Regions from separate parts of the Pseudomonas sp. NCHU5216 genome, predicted to be linked through region 3. Evidence: predicted binding sites of a transcription regulator. Region 3 holds the regulator's gene; each other region holds the start of a gene.

Region 1 (3,273 bases), on a different contig from region 3:
TCAGATCGTCGCGACCGATCTGTCGCCATCGATGCTGGCCAACTGCAAATCCGGTGAGTACGACAGCCTGGCCATGGGCCGTGGTTTGTCCCAGGAGCGCCTACAGCGCTATTTCGACCCAAAGGGGCCGGGGCGTTGGCAGGTCAAGGCGCCGATCAAGAGCCGTGTCGAGTTCCGTCCGCTGAACCTGCTGGACAGCTATGCGGCGCTGGGCAAGTTCGACATCGTGTTCTGCCGCAACGTGCTGATCTACTTCTCCGCCGAGGTGAAGAAGGACATCCTCACGCGCATCCATGCCACCTTGAAGCCGGGCGGCTATCTGTTCCTGGGTGCCTCCGAGGCACTCAATGGCCTGCCGGACAAGTATCAGATGGTGCAGTGCAGTCCGGGGATCATCTACAAGGCCAAGTAAGGTTCCTTGTGGGGGCTTGCTTGGGTAGGCGGGCTTTAGACTGGGCTGGCAAGTTTGTGTGTTGTTTGGTGTTCTGGACGCCGCTTCGGCTTGTTCAGATATTCCGGGTTTCGCCCCCTCGGGCGACTCACTTTTCTTTGAAATCGGATTGCCGCCCAGCGCAAAGAAAAGTAAGCAAAAGAAACGCACCCCCGCCATCCGGAACTAGGCGTCCCCGTCATGCTTCGCTCGACTTCCCTCACTCCGGCATCGCTCCGGGGTCGGCGTACATGGGCCATCCCTGGCCCATTTCGCGGGGCCGCCATCGGTATCTCGCAGCATCCGTGGCGTTCGCCCCCTGCGCAATGCCTGCGTTCGGCCTCCTGAAGGGGGCTTTTGCGCGCCTGAACGAACCGGCATTCCAAGGCCTGCTCGGTGTGTTCTGGTAGCAGTGGAACCACGACATGGCCATCGGGTTAAACCAAGACTTTCATTCGCGTAGGGCGTACTCGCGAAGCAGTACGCCGTTGGGAGAATTAGACGCAGGTTGTGGTGCCGAACTCGGCATGGCCCGGCGGACTGTTCGCTGGCGCTCCTGAGTCCGCCCTACGGCTGACCTCATGTTCAAACACTCCACGCTAATTCTGGGTTACCTCGGGTTCAGGCGCGCGCAGAGCTCGCCCAGGAGGGCGAACGGAATCGTCGTGGAAGAGGTTGAGCGACATGGATGTCGCGAGAGCCGCGATGGGCCATGGATGGCCCACCGCGGCGGGCCTCTGGAGCGGCGATGGAGTGAGCGAACCCTCGCGTAGCGAGGGCCGGATGATCGGGCGGAGGGTTTTGGTTACTTTTGCCCGCAAAAGTGACTCGCCCGGGAGGGCGAAACCAAAAACATCAACAAAAACGCGGCAATTCGGAACAGACAGCCGAACAACCAACAGCCAACAAAAATTTGCCAGTGCGGCACCAATCAAGCAGCTCCCCATAAGCAGCAAAACCTCCCAATCAAGTCACGAAGCCACCGGACAGCGGCGAAAATCAGTCGAAACGACTCGCTGGGTCATCGGCCGAAACTTGAGGGGCAAAGCGCCTGGCCGGCTTTGCCGCTGCTTGCCTGCAGGCGGTAAGGCCTTGCCGCTTTGCCGCTTTCGAGCCAGCAACTTAATCTCAAACCATTGATATATAAGGTTTTAAATAACTGGCACAGCCTTTGCTGTATGTCTGCCAACAGTGACAGACGGCCCTAGCGGCAAAGGTTCAGAGCATGAGCATCAACTTCGGCAGAGCCCTTGGCATCCACGAACAGGCACTCGGTTTTCGCGCGCAACGCGCCGAGGTACTGGCCAACAACATCGCCAACGCCGATACGCCCAACTACAAGGCGCGTGATCTGGATTTCGCCAGCGTCCTGGCTGCCGAGAACTCGCGCCAGCAGCGTGGCCCGATCAGCCTGAACCGTACCGACAGCCGCCATATCGCCGCCGAGGGCGTATTCAGTGGCGAGGCCGAGTTGCCTTACCGGACGCCGTTCCAGGCCTCGCTGGATCAGAACAGCGTCGACCTGCAGGTCGAGCAGGCGAACTACGCCGAGAACGCCGTGCAGTTCCAGGCCAGCTTCACCTTCCTCAACAGCAAATTCAAAGGGCTGACCGCAGCCCTGCGCGGCGAATAAGGAGTCAGGTCATGTCCCTTGCCAGTGTCTTCAACATCGCCGGTACCGGCATGAGCGCCCAGAGCACTCGCCTCAATACCATCTCCAGCAACATCGCCAACGCCGAGACCGTTTCCTCGAGCCTGGATCAGACCTACCGCGCCCGTCACCCGGTGTTCGCCACCGTGTTCCAGCAGGCGCAGAACGGCGACCGTGGCTCGCTGTTCGCCGAGCAGGACGAGGCTGGCCGTGGCGTGCAGGTGCTGGGTGTGATCGAGGATCAGAGCAGCCTGACGCCGCGCTACGAGCCTGACCATCCAATGGCCAACGCCGATGGTTACGTCTATTACCCGAACGTCAACGTGGTCGAGGAGATGGCCGACATGATTTCCGCCAGTCGTGCCTTCCAGACCAACGTTGAAATGATGAATACCGCCAAGCAGATGCTGCAGCGTGTGCTGACCCTGGGTCAGTAAGCCAATACGAGGAGCGCAGGTCATGAGCACCGTCAGCGGCACCAACTCGGTACTGGATCAGTACCAGCTCAAGCAGGACACCACCAAGAGCAAGGATCTCGGCAAGAACGAGTTCCTCAACCTGCTGGTGGCTCAGCTCAACAACCAGAACCCACTGGAGCCCCAGGGCAACGGAGAATTCATCGCCCAGCTCGCGCAGTTCAGCAGCCTGGAGGGGATTCAGCAGTTGAACAGCAGCGTCAACTCGATGATGTCCAACTTCCAGTCTTCGCAGGCGCTGCAGGCTTCATCGCTGGTAGGGCGCAAGGTCATCGTGCAGGGCGAGAAGGCGGTGGTCGATACCAGCGAGAGCTTCAAGGGCAGCGTGACGGTGCCGGTGAGCAGCAACAACGTCTATGTCAACGTCTTCGACAACGCCGGTGCCCTGGTGAGGCGCGTCAATCTGGGCGAGCAGGCGGCCGGCAATGCCAGCTTCATCTGGGACGGCAAGGACGACAGCGGCAAGGTCATGCCGCCCGGCACCTACAAGTTCGAGGCACATGCCACCTATGGCAACGAGACCAAGGGGCTGTACACCCAGTTGCCGGCCAACGTCGACAGCGTCGCCCTGGGTGGCAAGGAGCTGATGCTCAATCTTGCCGGCCTCGGCAGCGTGCCGCTTTCCCAAGTGCAGATCATCGGCCAGTAATTATTACTGCCGGCCATCCCGGCAAAGGAGTTTTCCATGTCGTTCAATATCGGTCTCAGTGGTCTGC
Region 2 (3,273 bases), on a different contig from region 3:
TGGCGTGGGCGCGTTCGTTGATCAGGCGCGACTGCGGGTCGTCCTGCGCTTCGCCCGGCCAGGTGGAAATCAGGTAGTAGTTCAGTGCCGGGCGGCAGGTGGCGCAGCCGTTGGGCGTGCTCCAGTTGAGGTATTCCATGGTCTGCGCCATGGAGGTCAGGTGCTGTTCACGGATAGCCTTGCGGATCTGCCCATGATTGAGGTCGGAACAGCCGCAGATGGCCTTTTCGCTCTTGGGTTTGACGTCCGCCGCACCGCCGACGGTGCTGATCAGGATCTGCTCCACCAGGCCGGCGCAGGAGCCGCAGGAACTGGCGGCCTTGGTGTGCTTCTTCACCTCGTCGACGGAGAACAGGCCGTTTTCCTGGATGGCCTTGACGATGGTGCCCTTGCACACGCCATTGCAGCCGCAGACTTCCATGCTGTCGGGCATGTTGGCGGTCTTGTCGGCGCCCTGGTGGCCGACGTCGCCGATGGCGCCTTCGCCGAACATCAAATGGTCGCGAATCTCGCTGACGTTGTGATTCTCGCGGATCTGCCGGAAATACCAGCCACCGTCGGCGGTGTCGCCGTACAGGCAGGCGCCGACCAGCACGTCGTCCTTGATCACCAGTTTCTTGTATACGCCGCCGATGGGGTCGGACAGCGTTATCGTTTCCGTTCCCTCGCCGCCCATGAATTCGCCAGCGGAGAACAGGTCGATGCCGGTGACCTTGAGCTTGGTGGAGGTTACCGAGCCCTGGTAGCGGGAGAAGCCGAGCTGGGCCAGGTGGTTGGCGCAGACCTTGGCCTGCTCGAACAGCGGCGCCACCAGACCGTAGGCGATGCCCCGGTGGCTGGCGCATTCGCCGATGGCGTAGACGCGCGGGTCATAGGTCTGCAGGGTGTCGTTGACCAGAATGCCACGGTTGCAGGCGATGCCGGCGCTTTCGGCCAGTTCGGTGTTGGGGCGGATGCCGGCGGCCATCACCACCAGATCGGCCGGGATCACCTCGCCGTCCTTGAACTTCACCGCACACACACGGCCCTCGCCGTTGTCCAGCAGCTCGGCGGTTTGCTTGGGCAGGAGGAACTTGAGGCCGCGGTCTTCCAGCGATTTCTGCAGCAGCTCACCGGCGGTGCGGTCGAGCTGACGCTCCAGCAGCCAGTCGCCGAGGTGCACCACGGTCACGTCCATGCCGCGCAACTTGAGGCCGTTGGCCGCTTCCAGGCCGAGCAGGCCGCCACCGATGACCACCGCATGCTTGTGGGTCTTGGCAGTGTCCATCATGGTCTGGGTGTCGGCGATGTCGCGGTAGCCGATCACGCCATCCAGATCCTTGCCCGGAATCGGCAGGATAAAGGGCGTGGAACCGGTGGCGATCAGCAGGCGGTCGTACTCGGCCTCGCTACCGTCATCGGCGATCACCCGGCGTGCCTTGCGGTCGATCTTCACCACCTTGCGCCCGAGCAGCAGCTTGATGCCGTTGTCGGCGTACCAGTTGAGGTCGTTGAGGACGATCTCCTCGAACGTCTGCTCGCCAGCCAGCACTGGCGAAAGCAGGATACGGTTGTAGTTGGGGTGCGGCTCGGCGCCGAACACCGTGATGTCATAAAGATCGGGGGCGAGCTTGAGCAGCTCTTCGAGGGTGCGCACACCTGCCATGCCGTTGCCGATCATCACCAGCTTGAGTTTCTGCATGCCGGCTGTCTCCTGAATCGTTGATCACGGTAAAAGGTTGTCGGGTGCGATCTCGCGCCGCGACGGCTCTGAGCGAGGTCGCCAGCAATGGCGAACCAGAAAACAAAAAAGGCGTCCCGCTAGTCACCTAGCGAGGACGCCTTTGTCCAGTTCCCGTTCTCTCGGGGAGCGCCACCTTCTTCGTTGAAGGGGGCACTTTTGTTCAGCTTGTACGGATCTCAATGCAGCGCTTGTGCCAACTCGTCGAAAGCCCCGTTTCCTGGCGCTCAGGCCGTTTTTCAATGGATTTCTGCGCGCTCGATGCATCGTAAAAGGGCGTCATGCCTCGCCTTGGTGCATGCATTACTTGAGCAGCAGTACCGCCAGCAGCAGATTGATGAGCAGCGATAGCAATGCCACCGTGCGCCAGACCAGCAGTGGCTCGCGTTCCAGCAATGGCCGTGGGCGTTTGTCGAGCGATCTGCGCTCGCCCATGTCCAGTGCCAGCAGCCATTCTTCGGCGGTCTCGAAACGCTGTTCCGGGTTGGCGGCGACGGCGCGTGCGAGCAGTTCGTCGAGCCAGGTCGGGATGTCCGGGCGGTAGCGGCTGACCGGCACGGGGTGGGTGAAACGCGGGCGCTGGAAGGCTTCGACCTCGCCATGGGGATAGTGCCCGCACAGCAGGTGATAGAGCGTCACGCCGGCGGCGTAAAGATCATGCTGTGGGTTGGGCGGGCTGCCGACGAAGGCTTCCGGAGCGATATAGCTGGGTGTGCCGGGCAGGCTATGGGCCTCGTCGTGGCTCAGGCCTGGGCAGTAGGCCAGGCCGAAGTCGAGTACGCGCAGCTCGCCGTCGTCGCCGAGCAGCAGGTTCTCCGGCTTGATATCGCGGTGGACGATATTGCGCCGGTGCAGTAGCCCCAGGGCCTTGATCAGGCGTGGCGCCAGATCCTGCCACTGCGCCAGGCTCAGCGGGCCGCTCTGGCGTAGGCATGCCTCCAGAGTTTGTCCCTTGTATTCGCGCTGTACGTAATAGAGATGCTGGCGTTGTGGCAGGGCGTGCACTTCGGGAAAGTGGCGACCGGCGACGCGGCGCAGCAGCCATTCTTCCTGCAGCAGTGCCGGGCCAGCCTGTTCTTCGCTGGCGCGGCTGGCGGGCAGGGTCTTGAGCAGCCAGGGCTGGCCATGCGCATCGCTGACCCGATAGATCAGCGACTGGCGCGACTCGCCCAGCAGCCCTTCGACCAACCAACCCTCGAAGTGCTGCCCGGCACGCAGGCGCGGTGGCAACGGCCAGTGCGCCAACTGCGCCAGGGTATCGGCCAGTGCCGCTTCTTCGGGCAGGCGTTCGACCTGCACCAGCAGCGCGCTGGCGTTGTCCTGGCTACCGGCGCGGTGCGCTTCGGTGATCAGCGCCTGGCATAGGCCTTGGACATCATTGCTGCTCTGCAGCAACTGAGCGATACGCGCGTCGCTGAGCGCACTCCAGACGCCATCGCTGATCAGCAGAAAGCGGTCGTCGCTCTGCAATTCACCTTCGCGGTAATCCACAACCAGGTGCTGGTCGAGGCCCATGGCGCGCTTGAGCACATGCTGCATGCCCGGCTGTTCCC
Region 3 (3,273 bases):
GAAATCGTCAAGGCCTACGGCAAGACCATCCAGTACTTCGCCAGCAACGAACGCATCGTGCTGATCGACCAGGCCAAGGTGATCCAGGAAGGCAATACCTTCGAGGGCGAGAAGATCGTCTACGACACCCGCCGCCAGATCGTCAACGCAGGACGCGCCACCGGCAACAACGTCAGCGTGCCGCGTCCGCGCATCGACATGGTCATCCAACCCAAGAACAAACCCGCGGATCAACAGCAGTAATGGCCATTCTCAAAGCCCAACACCTGGCCAAGAGCTACAAGGGCCGCCAGGTCGTACGCGACGTCAGCCTGAACATCGAGAGCGGCCAGATCGTCGGCCTGCTCGGCCCCAACGGTGCCGGCAAGACCACCTGCTTCTACATGATCGTCGGCCTGGTGCAGGCCGACCAGGGACGTGTGCTGATCGACGACCTCGACGTCAGCCACCAGCCCATGCATGGTCGTGCCCGCGCTGGTATCGGCTACCTGCCGCAGGAAGCCTCGATCTTCCGCAAGCTGTCGGTGGCCGACAACATCATGGCCATCCTCGAAACGCGCAAGGATCTCGACCGCGCCGGGCGCCAGGCGGAGCTGGAGAACCTGCTGCAGGAATTCCACATCCACCACATCTCGGGCAACCTGGGCATGAGCCTGTCCGGTGGTGAACGGCGTCGCGTGGAAATCGCCCGCGCCCTGGCCACCAACCCCAAGTTCATCCTGCTCGACGAACCCTTCGCCGGTGTCGACCCGATCTCGGTGGGGGACATCAAACAGATCATCCATCACCTCAAGACCAAGGGTATCGGCATTCTCATCACCGATCACAACGTACGCGAGACCCTGGACATCTGCGAAACGGCCTACATCGTCAACGATGGCCAACTGATTGCCGAAGGCGACGCCGAGACCATCCTCGCCAACCAGACGGTGAAAGAGGTTTATCTGGGCCACGAGTTCCGTCTGTAAAACATCCATATTTAGATGACGGAAATAGGACAGCCCCTAGGCAAGGACGAGATTTTCAGGCATATAATTTGCTTCCTGGCGGCGCTTCGGCGCCCTGATGTGGAAGGCGTAACTCGCCGGTAAATTAAGGTCTGCAATGAAACCATCGCTAGTCCTCAAGATGGGCCAGCAGCTGACGATGACCCCGCAGCTGCAACAGGCCATCCGCCTCCTCCAACTGTCTACCCTGGATCTGCAGCAGGAAATTCAGGAGGCGCTGGAATCCAACCCCATGCTCGAGCGCCAGGAAGACGGCGACGACTTCGACAACAGCGACCCGATGGCCGACGGTGCGGAAAGCGCCGCACCCGCTCAAGCCAAGGAAGACAGCTTCCAGGAAACCACACCGAGCGTGGACAACCTCGAAGATGGCGAGTGGAACGAGCGCATCCCCAACGAGCTGCCGGTCGATACCGCCTGGGAAGACATCTACCAGACCAGCGCCAGCAGCCTGCCGAGCAACGACGATGACGAGTGGGACTTCACCACCCGTACCTCCAGCGGCGAGAGCCTGCACAGCCATCTGCTCTGGCAACTGAACCTGGCGCCGATGTCGGACAAGGATCGACTGATCGCCGCCACCCTGATCGACTGCATCAACAACGATGGCTACCTCGAAGAAACCCTCGAGGAAGTGACCGAGTCCTTCGACCCCGAACTGGATATCGAACTGGATGAAGTCGCAGTGGTACTGCACCGCATCCAGCAGTTCGAGCCGGCCGGCATCGGCGCCCGCGACCTGCGCGAGTGCCTGCTGTTGCAACTGCGCCAGCTCCCCGCCAGCACGCCCTGGCTGAGCGATACCCAACGCCTGGTCAGCGAGCACCTGGAACTGCTCGGCAGCCGCGATTACGCCCAGCTCATGCGCCGCACCAAGCTCAAGGAAGACGAGCTCAAGCAGGTCATCGAACTGATCCAGCGCCTCAACCCGCGCCCCGGTTCGCAGATCGAATCCAGCGAGCCGGAATACGTGGTGCCGGACGTCATCGTGCGCAAGCACAACGGCCGCTGGCTGGTGGAACTGAACCAGGAAGCCATGCCGCGCCTGCGCGTCAACGCGCAGTACGCCGGCTTCGTCAAACGCGCCGACTCCAGCGCCGACAACACCTTCATGCGCAACCAGTTGCAGGAGGCGCGCTGGTTCATCAAGAGCCTGCAGAGCCGCAACGAGACCCTGATGAAGGTGGCCACGCAGATCGTCGAGCACCAACGCGGCTTTCTCGACTATGGCGACGAGGCCATGAAGCCCCTGGTGCTGCACGACATCGCCGAGGCGGTGGGCATGCACGAGTCGACCATCTCGCGCGTAACCACGCAGAAATTCATGCATACCCCGCGTGGCATTTACGAGCTGAAATACTTCTTCTCCAGCCACGTCAGCACCTCCGAAGGCGGCGAATGCTCGTCGACGGCGATCCGCGCCATCATCAAGAAACTGGTGGCCGCGGAAAACGCGAAAAAGCCGTTGAGCGACAGCAAGATCGCTGGTTTACTGGAGGCACAAGGCATCCAAGTCGCCCGTCGCACGGTGGCCAAGTACCGCGAATCCCTCGGTATCGCCCCCTCCAGCGAACGCAAGCGACTGATGTAAGCAAGATCGACTGTTCGCCCATGGCGAGCGGGCCACAGTGTTCCGGTGGTGGGCCTCAAGTCAGGCCCATCTCTTACACAAGGCAACAAGGAGAAAGCGGTATGCAAGTCAACATCAGTGGACATCAGCTGGATGTGACCGACGCCCTGCGTGACTACATCGGCGAGAAACTCGGCCGACTGGAACGCCACTTCGACAAGATCACCAACGTTCAGGTGACCATGGAGGTCGAAAAGCTCAAGCAGAAGATCGAAGCCACCCTTCACGTTGCTGGCGGTGAGGTCGTCGCCAACGCCGAACATAACGACATGTACGCCGCCATCGACCTGCTGGCAGACAAACTCGACCGTCAACTCATCAAGCACAAGGAAAAGCAGCTCGATCGCCTGCAAGGCGCCACAGCCCGCTGACATTTCCCTTCCATGATCCGACTTGAAAATATCCTGACCCCCGGCCGTTCCCTGGTGAACGTGCCGGGCGGCAGCAAGAAGCGCGTGCTCGAACAGATTGCCAGCCTGGTCGCCCGCGACCTCGACGAGCTGGACAATCAGGACATCTACGAAAGCCTCATCGCCCGCGAGAAGCTCGGCTCCACCGGCTTCGGCAACGGCATCGCCATCCCCCACTGTCGCCTGGCCGGCTGCAGCGCACCGATCAGCGCCCTGTTGCGCCTGG

What was found. Region 3 encodes sigma-54, which starts transcription at its own class of promoters, with help from an activator protein. Its sites were predicted from a motif close to ANTGGCATNNANNTTGCTNT; they were not measured.
Region 1: a site for sigma-54 is predicted at 1,589-1,608, ahead of flgB (flagellar basal body rod protein FlgB). Genes of this name have one in related genera too.
Region 2: a site for sigma-54 is predicted at 1,902-1,921, ahead of nirB (nitrite reductase large subunit NirB). Genes of this name have one in related genera too.

The regions. Positions count from the first base shown of each region.
Region 1 is NZ_JBQLIX010000009.1:39,821-43,093, reverse strand. Features, by position in the region: gene cheR (protein-glutamate O-methyltransferase CheR) at 1-412, shown strand, start outside; gene flgB (flagellar basal body rod protein FlgB) at 1,656-2,063, shown strand; gene flgC (flagellar basal body rod protein FlgC) at 2,075-2,518, shown strand; gene flgD (flagellar hook assembly protein FlgD) at 2,541-3,206, shown strand; gene flgE (flagellar hook protein FlgE) at 3,243-3,273, shown strand, end outside.
Region 2 is NZ_JBQLIX010000003.1:228,280-231,552, reverse strand. Features, by position in the region: gene nirB (nitrite reductase large subunit NirB) at 1-1,681, opposite strand, end outside; gene ACSVIK_RS04190 (protein kinase domain-containing protein) at 2,024-3,273, opposite strand, start outside.
Region 3 is NZ_JBQLIX010000034.1:18,518-21,790, forward strand. Features, by position in the region: gene lptA (lipopolysaccharide transport periplasmic protein LptA) at 1-243, shown strand, start outside; gene lptB (LPS export ABC transporter ATP-binding protein) at 243-968, shown strand; gene ACSVIK_RS20035 (RNA polymerase factor sigma-54) at 1,105-2,598, shown strand; gene hpf (ribosome hibernation-promoting factor, HPF/YfiA family) at 2,700-3,008, shown strand; gene ptsN (PTS IIA-like nitrogen regulatory protein PtsN) at 3,021-3,273, shown strand, end outside.